Regions from separate parts of the Methylobacterium ajmalii genome, predicted to be linked through region 1. Evidence: riboswitches for the same ligand, from Rfam matches in the RefSeq annotation. Region 1 holds a riboswitch; each other region holds the start of a gene.
What was found. A riboswitch is a leader RNA that binds a small molecule or an ion and turns the genes downstream of it on or off. The one in region 1 is predicted to bind thiamine pyrophosphate.

Region 1 (5,738 bases):
GCTCACCGCGCTCCACGATCCCGCGGTGTTCGACGCGACGCTGTCGGCCTTCGAGGCCGGGCTCGGGGTCGCGCCCGGCACGACCGACCGGCGGGCGCTGGTCTCGTACTGGAGCCAGTTCTACCTCGCGCCGCTCGCGACCCCGGTGCTGACCGCCCTGGTGCGCCTGCGCCGGCCGCTGCCGCTCGCCTTCGCGACGACGAACCTCGAGCTCGACGCGGCCGGCCGCCCGGCCCGCTTCCTGGTCCGGCCCGGTCCGGCGCCGTGCCGTGCCGACGGGCTCGCCGGCCTGGTCGAGGACCACCTGCGGCCCTTCGTCGAGCTGTGCCGGGCGCAATGCGGCATCGCCCCCCGGGTGATCTGGGGCAACGCCGCGGTGATCCTCGACTACGTCGCGCGGGAGCTCGGCGAGCCCGAGACGATGGCCTGCCCCGAGGTCGCGACCTGCCTCGGCTGGTGCGGGACGCCGTGCCCGCGCCTCCATCCCCTCGCCCAGGCCCTGTGCGGGGCGCCAGGGGAGCGGTCGGGGGGACGGCGGCGGCGCACCTGCTGCCTGCGCCAGCGCCTGCCGGGCGTGCCGTCCTGCGGCGCGCTGTGCCCGGCCGAGGGATGCGGGAGCTGCGGCTGCGGGCCCTGAGGCCGTCCGACGGGTCCGTTCAATGCCGCGAGGACTGTCGCAACAGAAGCGCGCCATCCAGGGCGACGATCCCCGCCCTCGCTCGCAGCACGGTTTCAGAGCCTGTTCGACCGATAGATATACTCTAATCCAATAAGTAACCTCATCCTGAGGTGTTAGTCGATCAGTGATCGACTGACCTCGAAGGAGGGCTCCAGAAGCCTCCGAGATCACTGGATCCCTCCTTCGAGGCTCACTGCGTTCGCACCTCAGGATGAGGGGGAGGGTAGGATAGAGAATCCCCTCGCGATTGCGTCGTCACACGTTAAACAGGCTCTCGGAGGGGGAGCGCGGGCACCCGGCCCTCGGCGCCATACGCGAGGTCGGCGACGCGGGCGGCGTCGCGTAGAGTCACCCGATGTTCCGTCCGGGAGCACGCATCCCGGCGCGAGACACCTCGCCGGGGTTTCCCACCGGGAGACCGGGCGCAGGCGCCCGGCACGCTCGACGGAGCCCCCGCTTCGTGCTGTATCGCCCCCGGCCGGGGCGCTCTACGGCGCGAGCCGGATCGCGCCCGTCCCGGGCCCCGTGGAGCGGAAGAGCCATCATCGTGTCGAATGCCCCGCAAGCGCCCGATCGGACGAAGGGCCTGCGCCGCGTCGTCCGGAGCACGCTGGCCGGCCAGCTCACCTCGGAGATCCGGGCGGCCATCCTCGACGGGCAGTTTCCGGCGGGCGGGCAGCTGAACGAGATGGCGCTCGCGGGCCAGTTCGGCGTGAGCCGCGGCCCCGTGCGCGAGGCGATCCAGCGCCTGGTCCAGGAGGGCCTGCTGCGCGCGGAGCCCCATCGCGGGGTCTTCGTCCTCGACCTCGCCGACGACGACGTCGTCGACATCTACTTCACCCGCAAGTCCCTCGAGATCGCGGCGATCCGCCGGGTGATGACCGAACCCCGCCGCACCGCCCTGGCGCGGGAGCTGAGGGAGCTGACCGACCGGATGGCCGTTCTCCTCGGCACCGGCGACTGGGCCGAGATCGCCGACCTCGACCTGCACTACCACCGGCGCATCGTCGAGGAGGCGCGCAGCGAGCGCCTGTCCCGCAGCTACGACACCCTCCAGGCCGAGACCCGCCTGTGCCTGCGGCTCATGATGGCGGGCTATCGCCAGAACCGGGCGCTCATCGAGGAGCACGAGCGCCTGGCCCGCTTCATCGGCGACGGGCACCCGGACGAGACCGAGGCGGAGATGGACGCCCATTTCGGGGACCCCGTCCGCATCCTGGAGCGCGGCCGGACGGCGATGCGCGAGGCCCCCGACCTCCCGGGCCTCAGCCGCGCGCCGGAATCCGCGCGATCGCCTTGATCTCGAAGGCGAAGCCCGCGAGCCACGTCACCCCGACGGCGGTCCAGTTCGGGTAGGGCGGCGCGCCGATCACCCGGTCGCGCACCCGCATCACCGCGTCGAACTGCGCCTCCGGGTCGGTGTGGAAGGTCGTGACGTCGACAACGTCGTCGAAGGTGCAGCCCGCCGCATCCAGCACGTCGTCGAGCCGCGCGAAGGCGCGGGCGACCTGCGCCTCGAAATCCGGCTCGGGCGAGCCGTCCTCGCGGCTGCCGACCTGGCCGGAGACGAACAGCAAGTCGCCGGAGCGGATCGCCGCCGAGTAGCGGTGCTTGTCGTAGAGCGCCTGCCGGCCGGGCGGGACGATCGCGTCGCGGGTCGAACGGGTCTGCGCCATGGACTGCTCCTCGGGACCACGATTTGGTATACGGGCCGTATGCGATTGAGCATGGATACGTGCCGTATGTCAAATTACATACGCGGCGTATGCCGATGGAGGTGGATCGGGTGGCGGGACGACGCGCGCAGATGATGGAGGAGACGCGGGCCAGGCTGATCCAGGCCGCCCGCCAGGCCTTCGCCACGAAGGGTTTCGCGGCGTCCTCGATGGACGACCTGACCGCCGCGGCCGGGCTGACGCGCGGCGCGCTCTATCACAATTTCGGCGACAAGAAGGGCCTGCTTCAGGCGGTCGTCGACCGGATCGACGCCGAGATGGCGGCGCGCCTGGCCGTCGTCGGCGAGCGGGCGGAGACCCCGTGGCAGGGCCTCCTCGACGAGTACCGCGCCTATATCGAGATGGCGCTGGAGCCGGAGATCCAGCGCATCGTGCTCCTCGACGGGCCGGCGGTGCTGGGCGATCCCTCGACCTGGCCGAGCCAGAATGCCTGCCTGGCCGAGACGACGCGCCGCATCCGGGCGCTCGTCGCCGAGGGCGCGATCCCGCCCGTCGATCCGGAGGCGGCGGCGCGCCTCCTCAACGGCGCCTCGCTCCACGCCGCCCTCTGGATCGCGGCGTCGGACGCGCCGGAGGCGACCCTGGCCAAGGCTCTCGACGCCTTCCGGCGCCTCGCCGAGGGGCTGGCGCGGGTGTGAGTCCTCTCCTTGACACCCGCCCCACCGCCCCCCACTCTCCGACCTTCCCAGGGGAGCCTCGCGAGGAGGCTGAGATTCCGCCGGCCCGGACCCGTCCGGGCGCCGCGGTGACCCTATGAACCTGATCCGGGTCATGCCGGCGGAGGGATGCGGGACCGGCACGGCCGCCATGCGCCGCCACGAGGGCGCCGCCGCCAGCCGTCTTTTCGCGCAGGATCTCACGCCCGGCACGGCCGACGCCCACGATGGGGCGCGAGGTGGCCGTGATGTCGCAAGCGGAGATCGTCGAGGCCCTGATCGACTTCATCGGTCGGCCGGGGGCGGACGAGGCGGAGTTCGAGGCGATGGCGCTGCGGCTCTTCGCCCACCAGTACGCGCACAACGCCCCCTATCGCCGCTTCGCCCAGGCGCGCGGGCGCACGCCGCTCGCCGTCCGGCGCTGGCGCGACATCCCGGCGGTCCCGATCAAGGCGTTCAAGGACCTCACCCTGAGCTGCTGCCCGGCCGACGAGGCCGAGCGGGTGTTCATGACGAGCGGCACCACCGGCAGCGGGCGCGGCCGCAGCTACCACCCGACGCTCGCGGTCTACGACCGCTCGATGCTCGAGGGCTTCGCCGCCCGGGTGATGCGCGGGCGCGACACGATCCGCATGGGCTTCCTGTTTCCCGACGAGGCGGCACTCCCGAACTCGTCGCTCGCCCATTACCTGGCGCTGGCGCGTGAGCGTTTCGGGACGCCGGACAGCGCGGTCTTCGTCGGCCCTTGCGGGCTCGACCTCGACGGGCTGCTGGCGGCGCTCGCGGAGGCGGAGACCTCGGGCGAGCCCTATGCGCTGCTTGGCGCCACCTACGCCTTCGTGCCGGTGATGGACGCCCTCGCGGCGCAGGGCCGCCGCATCGCCCTGCCACCCGGCAGCTTCCTGTTCGACACCGGCGGCTTCAAGGGCCAGTCGCGGGAGATCGAGCCCGACGCCTTCTACGACGGACTCTCGCGGACCTTCGGAGTGCCGCGCGAGGCCTGCCTCAACATGTACGGCATGACCGAGCTGAGCACCCAGTTCTACGACGACGGCAACGCGGCCTGCCCGCCGGTGAAGTCCGGCCCGCACTGGATCCGCAGCCGCGTCGTCGATCCGCTGACCGGCCAGGACCTGCCCGAGGGCGAGACCGGCGTGCTGGTCCACCACGACCTCGCCCATTTCAACTCGGTCTCGGCGATCCTGACCGAGGATGCCGGGGTGATCGTGCCGGGCGGCTTCCGGCTGCTCGGCCGGGTCGAGGGCTCGGCCTCCCGCGGCTGCTCGGTCGCGGTGGCCGAGTTCCTGGCCGCCGCGCAAGGATGAACGACCAGGGGATGAGCGCGGTCGAGGAGGCCGGCTACCTTCCGGGGCCGTTCGCCGGGCTGGCCGGCCGGCGGGTCGTCGTGCACCGAGCCTGGGGCGAGACGGTCGCGGTCGCCCTGCCGGTGCTCGACGAGGCCCAGGCCCGGTCGCTCTGCGCCCATATCCGGGCCCGCGCCCGCGACACCCTGCGGGGCATGGAGACCGCCCGCATCGTCGCGGCGATCGACCGGGCGAGCGCCTGCCTCCTCGACCGCACGCACCCCTCTCGCCGCAAGGCCGAGGCGCTGCTGCCGGTCGTCACCGGCTACGATCCCGAGACCGTGCGGCTCGGCCTGACGCGCTACCTCAAGACCTTCCGGCGGCCGCAGCTCCTGCGCTTCCTCGCCGAGGACTTTTCCGATCCGGGGGTGCTCGACGGCTTCCGGCCGGCGGTGAAGGGCGGGTTCACGCGGGCGCGCGGGCCCGACCTGCTGCTGCACGTCTGGGCCGGCAACGTTCCGGCCCTACCGCTATGGAGCCTCGTCGCCGGGCTACTGGTCAAGGCCGGCAGCATCGGCAAGCTCGCCTCCGCCGAGCCGCTCACCGCCGGCTGGTTCGCGCAGGCGGTCGCCGAGGCCGATCCCGAGCTCGGCGAGTGCCTGGCGATGACCTGGTGGAAGGGCGGAGAGGGCGGCGTCGAGGCGACGTTCCTCGAAGCCGCCGACTGCGTCATGGCTTATGGCGGCGATGCCACCCTGGCGGCGTTGCGCGCCAGGGTGCCGGTCTCCACCCGGTTCCTGCCGCACGGCCACCGCATCGGCTTTGCCATGATCGGCCGCGAGGCGCTCGACAGCCGCCGCGCCGGCGCCGCCGCGCAGGCCGCCGCCCAGGACGTGGTGCGCTACGAGCAGCAGGGCTGCTACGCGCCGCAGATGCTGTTCGTCGAGCGCGGCGGGCCGGTGGCGCCGGACGAGTTCGCCCGCCACCTCGCCCACGCGCTCGCGGCGCTCGCCGCCCGCCACCCGCGCAGACACCTCGATCCGGGCGAGGGCGCCGCCATCGCGGCCTGGCGCAGCGGCCACGAGATGCGGGCACTCGACGACGCCGGCACCGTGCTCCTCGGCGATCCGGAGGATTCCTGGAGCGTCGTCCATCTCGACGCGCCCGTGCCCTTGAGCCCGTCCGGCCTCAACCGCACCGTCGCGGTGGTGGCGGTCGACGACCTCGCCGAGGTGCCGGCCCTGGTGGCGCCCCACCGCGCCTATCTCCAGAGCGCGGGCCTCGCCGCCGCCCCCGCCCGTCTGTTCTCCCTCGCGGAGGACCTCGCGGCGGCCGGGGTCACCCGCATCGCCGCGCTCGGCCG
Region 2 (5,738 bases), on a different contig from region 1:
AGCCGTGGCCGTGGAGCGAGATGCGGCGGATCGAGACCGTCACCACCTCGGCCCCGCTCGCCCGCACCTCAGGATGAGGTTGGTGGATGGGAATCACCAACAACGTCGAGCGTTTCCGGCAAGTCCTTCTGATCGATCGTTCCTGCATCGAGCTTGTTCTGGACGCAGTTTCGTCTGGCCAAACGCTTGAGGCGATCCCAATCACTCCGGATCAGCGCTTCCTTCTTTGCCCGACCCCAACCTTTGATGCGCCGCTCCATAGCGATCGCATCCGTGATGCGCTCGAACATTTCGGCATAGACGAGTGTCACGGGTCGGCGCTCGCGGGTGTAGCCAGGATAGGTGCCGGTCTGGTGCTCGCTGAGGCGCTTGTCGAGGGTCTCCCCGCGTGCCGAGCCGACGTAATAGCTGCCGTTGGCGCATCGAAGAATGTAGACGAAGGCATTCATGACGATATGTCTCCGCCTTCTGATTCATAGCAACGGACACCTGATCTCCAACCCCTAACCTCATCCTGAGGTGCGGGCGATCGGAGATCACTGAGCCTCGAAGGAGGGCTCCAGAAGCCGCTGCGATCCCTGTAGCCCTCCTTCGAGGTCAGTCCATCTCTGATGGACTGACACCTCAGGATGATGTCGAGGGTGGGGAAGGAAAAAGCGTCCGCGATGCTGCGCGACCCCATCGAACGATCTCACAACCACTACCCGCCCTGCATGGCGCGCACGATCTCGACGCGGTCGCCCTCGCCGAGCGGCGTCTCGGCCCAGGCGCGCTGGCGCACCACGGCGCCGTTGAGGGCGATGGCGAAACCCTGCGGGCCGGAGAGGTCGAGGTCGGCGGTCTCCTCGCGCCACAGGGCGTCGAGGGTGGCGGCCGCGCTGTCGCGGGGCTCGCCGTTGACGAGGATCTTCATGGGGTCTCGCGGGACGACGGGGTGAAGCGGGCAAGGCCGAAGGGCGCGGCGACCGGCAGCGTCTCGCCGCGCAGGATCAGGGCGGCGACCGCCTCGGCGGTGACGGGGGCGAGCAGGTAGCCGTTGCGGTGGTGGCCGGCGGCGAGCACGAGGCCCGGCCGCGCCTCGCCGAGGATCGGGGCGTCGTCGTCGGAGGTCGGTCGAAAGCCGCTCCAGACGCCGGCCACCCGCATCTCCTCGACGCCCGGAAGCGCCCGGCGGGCGCCCTCCAGCAGCGCGTAGAGCCCGCCGGCGGTGAGGTGGGGGTCGAAGCCGGTCTCCTCCACGGTGGCGCCGACGATCAGCGTGCCGTCGGCCTTCGGGGCCATGTGGACCTGCTCGGTCCAGACGACGTGGGAGAGGTGACCGCTGCGCGGCGTCATCTGCAGCGCCATCGACTGGCCCTTGAGCGGGCGCACCGGCAGGGCGAGATCGGGGATCAGCCCCCCCTCCCCGGCCCAGGCGCCGGAGGCCAGCACCGTGGTACCGGCCCGTAGCGCGCCGGCCGAGGTCTCGATGCCGGTGATCCGCCCGCCCTCGCGGGTGAGCGCCGTGACGGTCGTCTCCTCGACGAGCCGCCCGCCGGCCGCCCGCAGCGCTCGGCGCAGGGCCGCCATCACCCGGGCGGGATCGACCTGGTGGTCGTCGGGGCAGAAGAGGCCGGCGGTGACGGTGGGGCGCAGGCCCGGCTCGCGGGCGCGCACCGCCGGGCCCGACAGCCACTCGGCGGCGAGGCCGTCGCGCCGCTGCAGCTCGTGGCGGAAGCGCAGGCGCTCGACCTCGTCGCGGCCGAGCGCGATCACGAGCGTGCCCTCGCGGCGGTAATCGATGGCGAGGCCGGATTCGGCCTCCAGCTCGTCGCGAAACGGGTGCCAGAGGCGCTGGCTCTCGACGCAGAGCGGCGACAGGCCCTCGCCGCCGGGCTCGTGCTCGGCGGCGGCCGCCAGCATGCCGGTGGCGGCAAGGCTCGCCCCGTCCCCGGCCGTGCCGCGCTCGACCACCGCGACGGCGAGGCCGGCGCGCACCAGCCGCCAGGCGACCGAGAGGCCGATCAGCCCGGCGCCGATCACCGCGACGTCGGCGCGCTCCGGCAGGCGGTCGGTTCCTTCGGAGGTGGCCGGCCCGCTCCGCCGTCCGATCGTCTGCGCCCTGGTCGCGTGCACCCTCGTCTCCACGGTGGCCCGAAGAGAGTTGGACAGCGCCCGGTGGCCGGATGATGCGCGGGGCCTGAGACGGCCTGTCCAATCCCTACGCCGGTATGAGCCGGATCAGGTTCGAAGGATTTCCGCGCCGACCGAGGCCGAAGGGCCTGCAGTCCAGCGGTGTCTCAGCCCCTTGCCGGGGATCTCCCTGGAACGGCCGGAATTTGGCGAGCGGGAGCCGGTTCGTCAACCGCCTGCGACCGCCCGCCGTGCCCGACGGCGCGAAATCGGTAGCCCTCGAATCAGCAACCCTTGCCGGGCCGGTAGATCGCCATCTCCTCGGCGATGCCGTCGAGGGGGTGGGTGCCGAGCAACTCGGGATCGCCCCACAGGAAGTCGACGAAGGGCTTCGACATCAGGAGCGGCTCGGACAGGATCTTGTTGAGCTTGGCGAGCCGGCTCGCCAGATTCACGTCGCGGCCGATCACGGTGAAATCGAGCCGGGCGCCGGAGCCGACATTGCCGTAGGCCGCCTCGCCGTGATGGAGCGCGATGCCGATCTCGATGCGGGTGGGAAAGCGCGCGGCGCGGTTGGCCTCCTCGACGCGCCGCAACGCGGCCTGCGCGGCCGAGAGCGCGCCCTGCGCCGCGCCGCCGAGGTCGTCGCCGCTCTCGCGGAAGATCGCGAGCAGCCCGTCGCCCATGTATTTCAAGACCTCGCCGCCCTCGCTCTCGATCGGCGGCACTAGGCAGTCGAAATAGGTGTTGAGCAATTCCACCGAGGCCTCGGGCGTGAGCGCGTCGGTGAGGTGGGTGTAGCCGCGCATGTCGGCGAACAGGATCGCCGAGCGGATCCGCTCGACCTGGCCGCGGCGGATGAAGCCGGCGAGGATCGCCTGGTGCGGCCCGTCGCCGACATAGACCCGCAGCACGTGGTCGAGCCGGGCGTTGAGGCCGCGCATCTCCATCACGGCCGACAGGGTCGGCACGATGAAGCGCAGGATGGCGAGGTCGTCGTCGCGAAAGCCGCTGGGGTCGCGCGTCGCGAAGGTGACGCCGTTCTTGGTGCCGTTGGTGAAGAACAGCGGCACGGTGATGTAGTGGGTGTAGCCCGCCGCCTTCAGCTCCGGGACGATGCTGAACCGGTCGTCCGGCGTCTGGCGCAGATCGAGGATCAGCCACTGCCCGGTGGCGTAGACATGCGCGAACGGGCTGCGCGAGAGCGCCTTCTCGGTCGCCTCGCCGTGGGGAAAGAGGCGGAAGCTGACGCCGTCCTCCCGAGTCCAGAACCGGCCGACGCCGGAATAGTCGGAGTGCAGGGCGTCGATGGCGGTGGTCGCCCGGTCGACCGGCACGCCGAGGTTGTTCAGCCGCTCGGCCATGCCGGCCAGGAGATCGCCGGATTCCGGCAGCCGCGCGCCCTCGCTGAGCAGCCAGTCGCGCAAGGCCACGCATTCGCGAAACAGGCCGATCGGAATGTCGCTCGCCTCCGACCCGTCCGCCGCGGCCGTGGGCGTCGGAACGGAGTTGAGGCGAGGCTGGTCGTGCATGGCTCTGACATGGGCTTCGCCGTACGGAACGGCAAGGCTTGCGAGGAGGCGATCGAATGGGCCGGCCGACCGTTCCGGCACGGTCGGGCCGGACGGAACCTTGGCGGTGGGAACCGAATCTGGTAGCGATCGGGACGCCCCCGGGACACCATCCCGCCCGGCCGTAAGCGTCTCACGTCAAGCAACGCGCTCCCTGGGTGGTTCCACCGGGCGGGCCGCGTCGCCTCGCTCCGGGCGGATCCATCCGCTTCGAAAGACGCGTCATGCCCTCCCTCATCGTTCCGCGCCGCCTTCCGGCCCGTACCGCGCCGCTGGTGACCGCCTTCCTGCTCTCGATCCTGATGACCTGCGTCGTCTCGGGCATCGCCACCCTGCTCAGCCTCGGGCCCACGCCCGACGCGCTGTGGCACTGGCCCCGCGCCTGGGGCCTCTCCTGGCTCGTCGCCTTCCCGACCCTGCTGCTCGTCCTGCCGCTGGTGCGCCGCGCCGTGGCGCGGATCGTGGCGCCGCTGTAACGGAGAAGGCCCGGGAGGCGGCTGCCTCCCGGGCCTTCTCGGTCCGTGCGGATGTCGGGGCTCAGTTGTCGAGGAAGCTGCGCAGCTTGCGCGACCGGCTCGGGTGCTTGAGCTTGCGCAGGGCCTTGGCCTCGATCTGGCGGATACGCTCGCGGGTCACCGAGAACTGCTGGCCGACCTCCTCGAGGGTGTGGTCGGTGTTCATGCCGATGCCGAAGCGCATGCGCAGCACGCGCTCCTCGCGGGGGGTGAGCGAGGCGAGCACCCGGGTGGTGGTCTCGCGCAAGTTCGACTGGATCGCCGCGTCGATCGGCAGGACGACGTTCTTGTCCTCGATGAAGTCGCCGAGGTGGGAATCCTCCTCGTCGCCGATCGGGGTCTCGAGCGAGATCGGCTCCTTGGCGATCTTAAGGACCTTGCGGACCTTCTCCAGCGGCATCGCCAGCTTCTCGGCCAGCTCCTCCGGGGTCGGCTCGCGGCCGATCTCGTGCAGCATCTGGCGCGACGTCCGGACGATCTTGTTGATCGTCTCGATCATGTGCACCGGGATGCGAATCGTGCGGGCCTGGTCGGCGATCGAGCGGGTGATCGCCTGCCGGATCCACCAGGTCGCGTAGGTCGAGAACTTGTAGCCGCGGCGGTACTCGAACTTGTCGACCGCCTTCATCAGGCCGATGTTGCCCTCCTGGATCAGGTCCAGGAACTGCAGGCCGCGGTTGGTGTACTTCTTGGCGATCGAGATCACCAGTCGCAGGTTCGCCTCGATCATCTCCTTCTTGGCCTGGCGGGCTTCGCGCTCGCCCTTCTGGACCATGTGGACGATCTTCCGGTATTCCTGGATCTCCAGGCCGGTCTCAGAGGCGAGCGAGATGATCTGCTCGCGCAGCGTCAGGATGTTGACCGCGCCGCGCTCGGTGAAGTTCTTCCAGCCCTTGCCGCCGAGCTTGGCCACCCGCTCGACCCAGTGCGGATCGAGCTCGTAGCCCTGGTAGTGGCGCAGGAACTCGTCGCGGGCGACGCCGTGGTTCTCGGCGAGCCGCATCAGGCGGCCCTCGTGCGAGATCAGCCGCTTGTTGATGTCGTAGAGCTGCTCGACCAGCGCCTCGATGCGATTGGCGTTGAGCGACAGCGACTTCACGTCGGCGACGACGGTGTTCTTCAGCTCGGAGTAGCGCTGGCCTTGCGATTCCGAGGCCGCCGCGCCCTTGAGCCGGGTCTCGGCCTGCTCGGCCTGCACCTTGCGCAGCTTGCGGTAGTTATCGGCGATCGCGTCGAAGGTCTCGAGCACGCGCGGCTTCAGCTCGGCCTCCATGGCCGAGAGCGACACGTTGTTCTCGAGGTCGTCCTCGTCGCCCTCGCCGTCCGGCGGGGTCTCGCCCTCGGCGTCGCCCTCCTCCTCGGACTCGGCCTCGCCCTCGGCGGGACCGCCGCGGCCGTCGGGGCCGGCATAGGTCGCCTCGAGGTCGATGATGTCGCGCAGAAGCACCCGGCCGTCGACGAGCTCGTCGCGCCAGATGATGATGGCCTGGAAGGTCAGCGGGCTCTCGCACAGGCCGGCGATCATCGCCTCGCGCCCGGC
Region 3 (5,738 bases), on a different contig from region 1:
AGCACCTCGAGGCGCTGGGTCTCGGAGCGCAGCGCCGCGGCGGCGCCCTCGCGCTCGCTCGTCCGCTCGCGCTGGCGCTGCGCCGCGTCGGCGATCTCGGCGCTCACCGCCGCCACCTCCGCCGGCACCCCGGCGAGCACCGGGGCGGGCCGGCCGCGGCCGAGCGCCACCGCCTGGTCGCGCAGGGCCTGGAGCGGCGCCGCGATGCCGCGGGCGAAGGCCAGCGCCAGGACCGCCGCGACGGCGGCGAGCATGCCCCCGAGCGCGGCGAACCACACGAGCGAGGCCCGCACGGGCGCCGCCAGCGCCTCCTCGGGCACCCCGACGGCGATGCGCCAGTCCGGCACGCCGGCCCGCGCGTAGGCGATGAAGAGCGGCTCGCCCTCCAGCGACGTGCCGCGCCAGCTCCCCTCCGGGCCGGAAGCCCGGCGCAGGTCGTCGGGCGCCTGGATGCCGGTGAAGCGCTCCGGCGCACGGGTGCGGGTAAGCACCCGGTCGTCGCGGTCGACGACGCTCATCACCCAGTCCTTCGGCACCCCGCCGGAGGCCAGGAGGTTGCGGATCCGGTCGGCCGGCAGGGAGAACGACAGGAGGTAGAGCACCGCCTCGCCGCCCCGGCGCACCACCGGCACCGTCACCCGGAAACGCCCGTCGACCACGCCCGAGACCGCCGGCCGGCCGGCGAGGGCCTGGGCGTCCGCCCCGTCGAGGCGTTCCGGCATCGGCTCGGGGCCGATGTCGATCAGCCGCCGCCCGTCGGGATCGCGCAGGGTCGCCGAGAGGCCGCTGCGCCGCGCCAGTTCCTGCATCTGGTCGCGGAACGCCGTCACGTCGCCGCGCTGGAGCGCGTTCGAAAGGCTCAGCGCCTCCAGCGTGGCGATCAGGCTCGCGACCTCGCGGTCGACCGCCGCCGCCTCCATCCGGGCCCGGCCCAGGGCATCCGCCTCGAGGCGCGCCCTCGCCGCCCCGGCGAACTGCCACAGCACCACGCCGCCGAAGATCAGGATCGGCACCGCCAGGCCGAGGGCGAAGACGACGAGGCGGCGCACGATCGAGCCCGGGCGCGATCGTGCGGGAGCGGGCCGGGCCGGTTCCGGCGGGGCCTTCTGGGCCTGCATCAGCATTCGTGGGTCCTTGCGCCGCGCGCCGGCGCCCGGATCGATCCCCGCGCCCCCGACCGGTCGGGGGCGCGGGGGTCGCGCTCATCCGGCGTCGACGTAGAGTCTCCCGCCCTCGCCCAAGAATTCCGCCGATTTTTGGGCCATGCCGGCCGCGCGGGCCGCTTCGTCGAGCGGTGTGGCCTCGCCGACCACGGCGCTCGCCGCCTCCATCGCCAGCACGTCGGCGCGCAGGTCCTGGGTGATCTTCATCGAGCAGAATTTCGGGCCGCACATCGAGCAGAAATGCGCGACCTTGTGGGCGTCCTTCGGCAGGGTCTCGTCGTGGTAGGCCCGGGCGGTGTCGGGATCCAGCGAGAGGTTGAACTGGTCCTCCCAGCGGAAGTCGAACCGGGCCCGCGACAGGGCGTCGTCCCGGATCTGCGCGGCCGGGTGGCCCTTGGCGAGGTCGGCGGCATGCGCCGCGATCTTGTAGGTGACGACGCCGGTCTTCACGTCGTCGCGGTTTGGCAGGCCGAGATGCTCCTTGGGCGTCACGTAGCAGAGCATCGCGGTGCCGAACCAGCCGATCATCGCCGCGCCGATCCCGGAGGTGATGTGGTCGTAGCCCGGCGCCACGTCGGTGGTCAGCGGGCCGAGCGTGTAGAACGGCGCCTCGCCGCATTCAGCGAGCTGCTTGTCCATGTTGACCTTGATCTTGTGCATCGGGACGTGGCCGGGGCCCTCGATCATCACCTGGCAGCCCTTGCCCCAGGCGACCTTGGTGAGCTCGCCGAGCGTCTCCAGTTCGGCGAACTGCGCCGCGTCGTTGGCATCCGCGATCGAGCCCGGGCGCAGGCCGTCGCCGAGCGAGAACGACACGTCGTACGCTCGACAGATGTCGCAGATCTCCTCGAAACGCTCGTAGAGAAAGGATTCCCGGTGCCCGGCCAGGCACCAGCGCGCCATGATCGAGCCGCCGCGCGAGACGATGCCGGTCACGCGCCGCGCGGTGAGCGGGACGTGGGCGAGGCGCACGCCGGCATGGATGGTGAAGTAGTCCACCCCCTGTTCGGCCTGCTCGATCAGGGTGTCCTTGAACACCTCCCAGTCGAGCTTGAGCGGATCGCCGCCGACCTTCTCCAGCGCCTGGTAGATCGGTACCGTGCCGATCGGCACGGGAGCGTTGCGCAGGATCCAGCCGCGGATGTTGTGGATGTTGCGGCCCGTCGAGAGGTCCATGACCGTGTCGGCGCCCCAGCGGATCGCCCACACCATCTTCTCGACCTCCTCGGCGGCCGAGGAGGTCACCGCCGAGTTGCCGATATTGGCGTTGATCTTGACGAGGAAGTTGCGGCCGATCGCCATCGGCTCGACCTCGGTGTGGTTGATGTTGGCCGGGATGATCGCCCGCCCGCGCGCCACCTCGTCGCGCACGAACTCGGGGGTGATGAAGGGCGGGATCGCGGCCCCGAAGCTTTCGCCGTCGGCGATCTTGCCTTCGGCCTGGGCCAGCATCGCCTCGCGGCACAGGTTTTCGCGGTGGGCGACGTAGATCATCTCCTCGGTGACGATCCCGGCCCGGGCGAACTCGTACTGCGTGACGAGCTGGCCGGGCGCCCCGCGCCGCACGGTGCGGGTGGCCGGGCACGGCGCCACCAGCCGGTCCTCGGCCACGAAGCCGTTATCCTCCGGCTTGACCGCCCGGGGCGCCACCGCCCCGTAGCCGCGGGCGGCGAGCCAGCCGGCGCGGATCTCGGGCAGCCCGGCGGAGAGATCGATGCGCGCGTCGGTCTCGGTATAGGGGCCGGAGGGATCGTAGACCCGCACCGGGGCCTCGCCCGGGTCCGTCAGCGCGATCTCGCGGTAGGGCACGCGCAGGTCGGGGCGCTCGCGCGGGGCCGCATAGGCCTTCACCGAGCCGGTGACCGGCCCCGTGGTGACGGTCTTCGGAAGATCCTTGGGAAGATCTTCGGGAGGAAGAGTGTGGGCGGGGATCGGTGCGTTCATGGATCTCTCCCTGGGAGACGATCCGGCCTCGAGGCGCGAGGACGCACGGGTCACGTCGGTCATGGCAGGTTCCCGTCCCTCCGCCGGTACGAACCGGATCAGGTTCAAGGGTCAGGACGCGCGCTCGTCCAGTCTCAGCCCCCGTTGGCGGGGCTCCCCTCGGTAACGGGATCAATCTCCCGCCAGGTGCGAGGTTTGTCAATCGCCGGTCCGAGGGGTGCGGCCGGGAGGGACGGCCTGGTGTCCGGGACGCTGCGGCATCGGTTCTCCCGTGCCGTCGCCCGCGCGGCCTTGCACCCCGCCCGCCCGGCGACCCAGATACGGATCACTCACACCCGCCCTTGCAGAGGAGCAGGCCTTGGGACGCCGAGAGCGGCGCTGGAACGACGACGACCCCTCGACCCATGGCCCGGCCACCCGCCCGGCGGTGATCTGCCCGCTCTGCGAGCGGCCGATCCCGCCCGGCGCCCGCCAGAGCCGGCACCACCTGACGCCGAAGCTGAAGGGCGGCACCCACGGCGAGACCGTGCAGCTGCACCAGATCTGCCACTCGGCGATCCATGCCCGGCACAGCGAGGCGGAGCTGGCGCGGCGCCTGAGCGACGTCGAGAGCCTGCGGGCCGAGCCCGAGATCGCCCGCTTTCTCGCCTGGGTGCGGACGAAGCCCGACGACTTCCACGCCGCGACGCGGATGACCCGGACGCGGCGGGAGACGAAGCGCAGCGTTCGGTAGCGGAAGGCTCGCCGCGGCCGATCAGGGTGAATCCGATCTTGCGCGGTTCGGTGCGATTCGCGGGATCGGGCCCGATCCGATCTTTACGTCTCCCTGGCAGCCTTCCGGCCGAACCTCCGGAGACGCCCGATGTCCGCCCGTCCCAACACCGAACCCGCCCTCTCGGTCCGGCCGGACGATCCGGTGCGCCCGCGCATCGATGCCTCCCCTGGCCGCCTCGCCTGGGTCGACGTCGCCAAGGGCATCTGCATCATCCTCGTCGTGATGATGCACTCCACCCTCGGGGTCGGCGAGGCGATGGGCGGCGAGGGCTTCATGCATCACGTCGTGGAGTTCGCCAAACCGTTCCGGATCCCGGACTTCTTCCTGCTCTCCGGCCTGTTCGTCGGCCGGGTCGTCGATCGCGACTGGCGCCTCTTCGCCGACCGGCGCATCGTCCACTTCGCGTATTTCTACCTGCTGTGGATGGTGCTCCAGTCGGCGGTGAAGTACGGCCAGATCACCGATGGCGCCGGGCCCGGCGCCTTCCTGGCCCATCTCGCCCACGGCTTGGTCGAGCCCTACTCGACCCTGTGGTTCATCTACCTGCTGGCGGTGTTCTCGGTCGTCGTGAAGCTCCTGCGGCGGCTGCCCTGGCCGGTGCTGCTGATCGGCGCGGCGCTGCTCCAGCTCGCCCCGGTCCATACCGGCTCGACCCTGATCGACGAGTTCTGCGACCGGCTGGTCTACTTCGTCGCCGGCTACCTGTTCGCCACCCGGATCTTCGCCCTGGCCGACTGGGTGCGGGCGCGCTCCGGCCTCGCGCTCCTCGGCCTCGCCGCCTGGGCGTCGCTCGAGGCGCTCCTCGTCTTCACGCCGACCGGGCTGACCTCCCACCCGACGCTCGCGAGCCTGCCGGTGGTGAGCCTGATGCTCGGCGCCGCAGGCGCGCTCGCCATCGTGGCAACCGCTGCGCTCCTCACTCGGGCCGGCGGTCCGGTGACCGCGGCCCTGCGGGCCTGCGGCGAGCGCTCGATCGTGATCTACCTCGCCTTCTTCCTGCCGATGGCGGCCCTGCGCACGGCGCTCGTGCGCAGCGGCGTGATCGAGGATATCGGCCTCGTCGCGCTGCTGGTGACGCTGACCGCGGTAGTGGTCCCACTCGCCATCGAGCGGGTCGTCCGCCACACCCCGGCCCGCTTCCTGTTCCGCCGCCCGGCTGCCGTCCACCTCGTCGGCGAGGATGGCGGCCGCCCGGCGCCGCGCCTCGCCCCGGCGCCGACGGCCTGACCGCGTTCGGTCCGGGCGCCCCCTCGGCCAAGCTCTCGGCCGGCCGAATCACGCGAACCGACACGACGGCGCCCCCCGGGGCGCCGTTTTTCGTTGGTGCGTGCGACCATCGCGGACGAGCGGGTCTCACGCCAGCTAACAGTTACGCTGATACCGCTCGCGATATACCGATACTCAAGTCGATGACCAATCCGGGCAAATCCGTAAATAACGCTTTACCGTCCGTAAGGCATTCCCCCGCAAGATCCCGCAAGTTCACACCCACGGGGCGAGCCTCATGGATGCGCGATGCCGCCTCATGGACGGCGCCGGTCTGCTGCTCCTGATCCTGGTCCCGTTCCTGGTCGTCGCCGCACCGCGCTCGGACGCGGTGGCGGTGCTCGGCCGTCCGGGCGGCGGGATCGGCGAGACGGTTGCGATCGTCGCCGCCGCCGGCGGCCGGCTCGTTCGCCCCGGTCCGGGCGGCCTGGTGGTGGCGCGTTCGGAGGAGCCCGGCTTCGTCCGGCGCCTCTACGGCGCCGGCGCCTGGCTGGTCCTCGATCCCCTCCTCGCCGGCGGGTGCGGCCCCTCCGCCCCCGCCGGGACAACCCGCAACTTCCTTCCGTCACCGAGCACCGCCCGCTGATGAC

Region 2: linked by a shared signal. The riboswitch ahead of thiO (glycine oxidase ThiO) and the one ahead of V3T34_RS12675 (LuxE/PaaK family acyltransferase) in region 1 are both predicted to bind thiamine pyrophosphate.
Region 3: linked by a shared signal. The riboswitch ahead of thiC (phosphomethylpyrimidine synthase ThiC) and the one ahead of V3T34_RS12675 (LuxE/PaaK family acyltransferase) in region 1 are both predicted to bind thiamine pyrophosphate.

The regions. Positions count from the first base shown of each region.
Region 1 covers NZ_JAZFXT010000026.1:215,679-221,416, reverse strand. The annotation lists gene fhuF (siderophore-iron reductase FhuF) at 1-637, shown strand, start outside; gene V3T34_RS12690 (GntR family transcriptional regulator) at 1,227-1,979, shown strand; gene V3T34_RS12685 (RidA family protein) at 1,945-2,355, opposite strand; gene V3T34_RS12680 (TetR/AcrR family transcriptional regulator) at 2,451-3,053, shown strand; TPP riboswitch at 3,103-3,201, shown strand; gene V3T34_RS12675 (LuxE/PaaK family acyltransferase) at 3,320-4,396, shown strand; gene V3T34_RS12670 (acyl-CoA reductase) at 4,408-5,738, shown strand, end outside.
Region 2 covers NZ_JAZFXT010000066.1:60-5,797, forward strand. The annotation lists partial or broken gene thiG (thiazole synthase) at 1-67, opposite strand, end outside; gene V3T34_RS26945 (GIY-YIG nuclease family protein) at 69-449, opposite strand; gene thiS (sulfur carrier protein ThiS) at 701-913, opposite strand; gene thiO (glycine oxidase ThiO) at 910-2,115, opposite strand; TPP riboswitch at 2,180-2,313, opposite strand; gene V3T34_RS26960 (adenylate/guanylate cyclase domain-containing protein) at 2,397-3,644, opposite strand; gene V3T34_RS26965 (DUF2798 domain-containing protein) at 3,908-4,159, shown strand; gene rpoD (RNA polymerase sigma factor RpoD) at 4,221-5,738, opposite strand, start outside.
Region 3 covers NZ_JAZFXT010000023.1:172,752-178,489, reverse strand. The annotation lists gene V3T34_RS09755 (ATP-binding protein) at 1-254, opposite strand, end outside; gene thiC (phosphomethylpyrimidine synthase ThiC) at 1,203-3,107, opposite strand; TPP riboswitch at 3,166-3,277, opposite strand; gene V3T34_RS09745 (HNH endonuclease family protein) at 3,466-3,840, shown strand; gene V3T34_RS09740 (acyltransferase family protein) at 3,970-5,109, shown strand; gene V3T34_RS09735 (hypothetical protein) at 5,408-5,734, shown strand; gene V3T34_RS09730 (methyl-accepting chemotaxis protein) at 5,734-5,738, shown strand, end outside.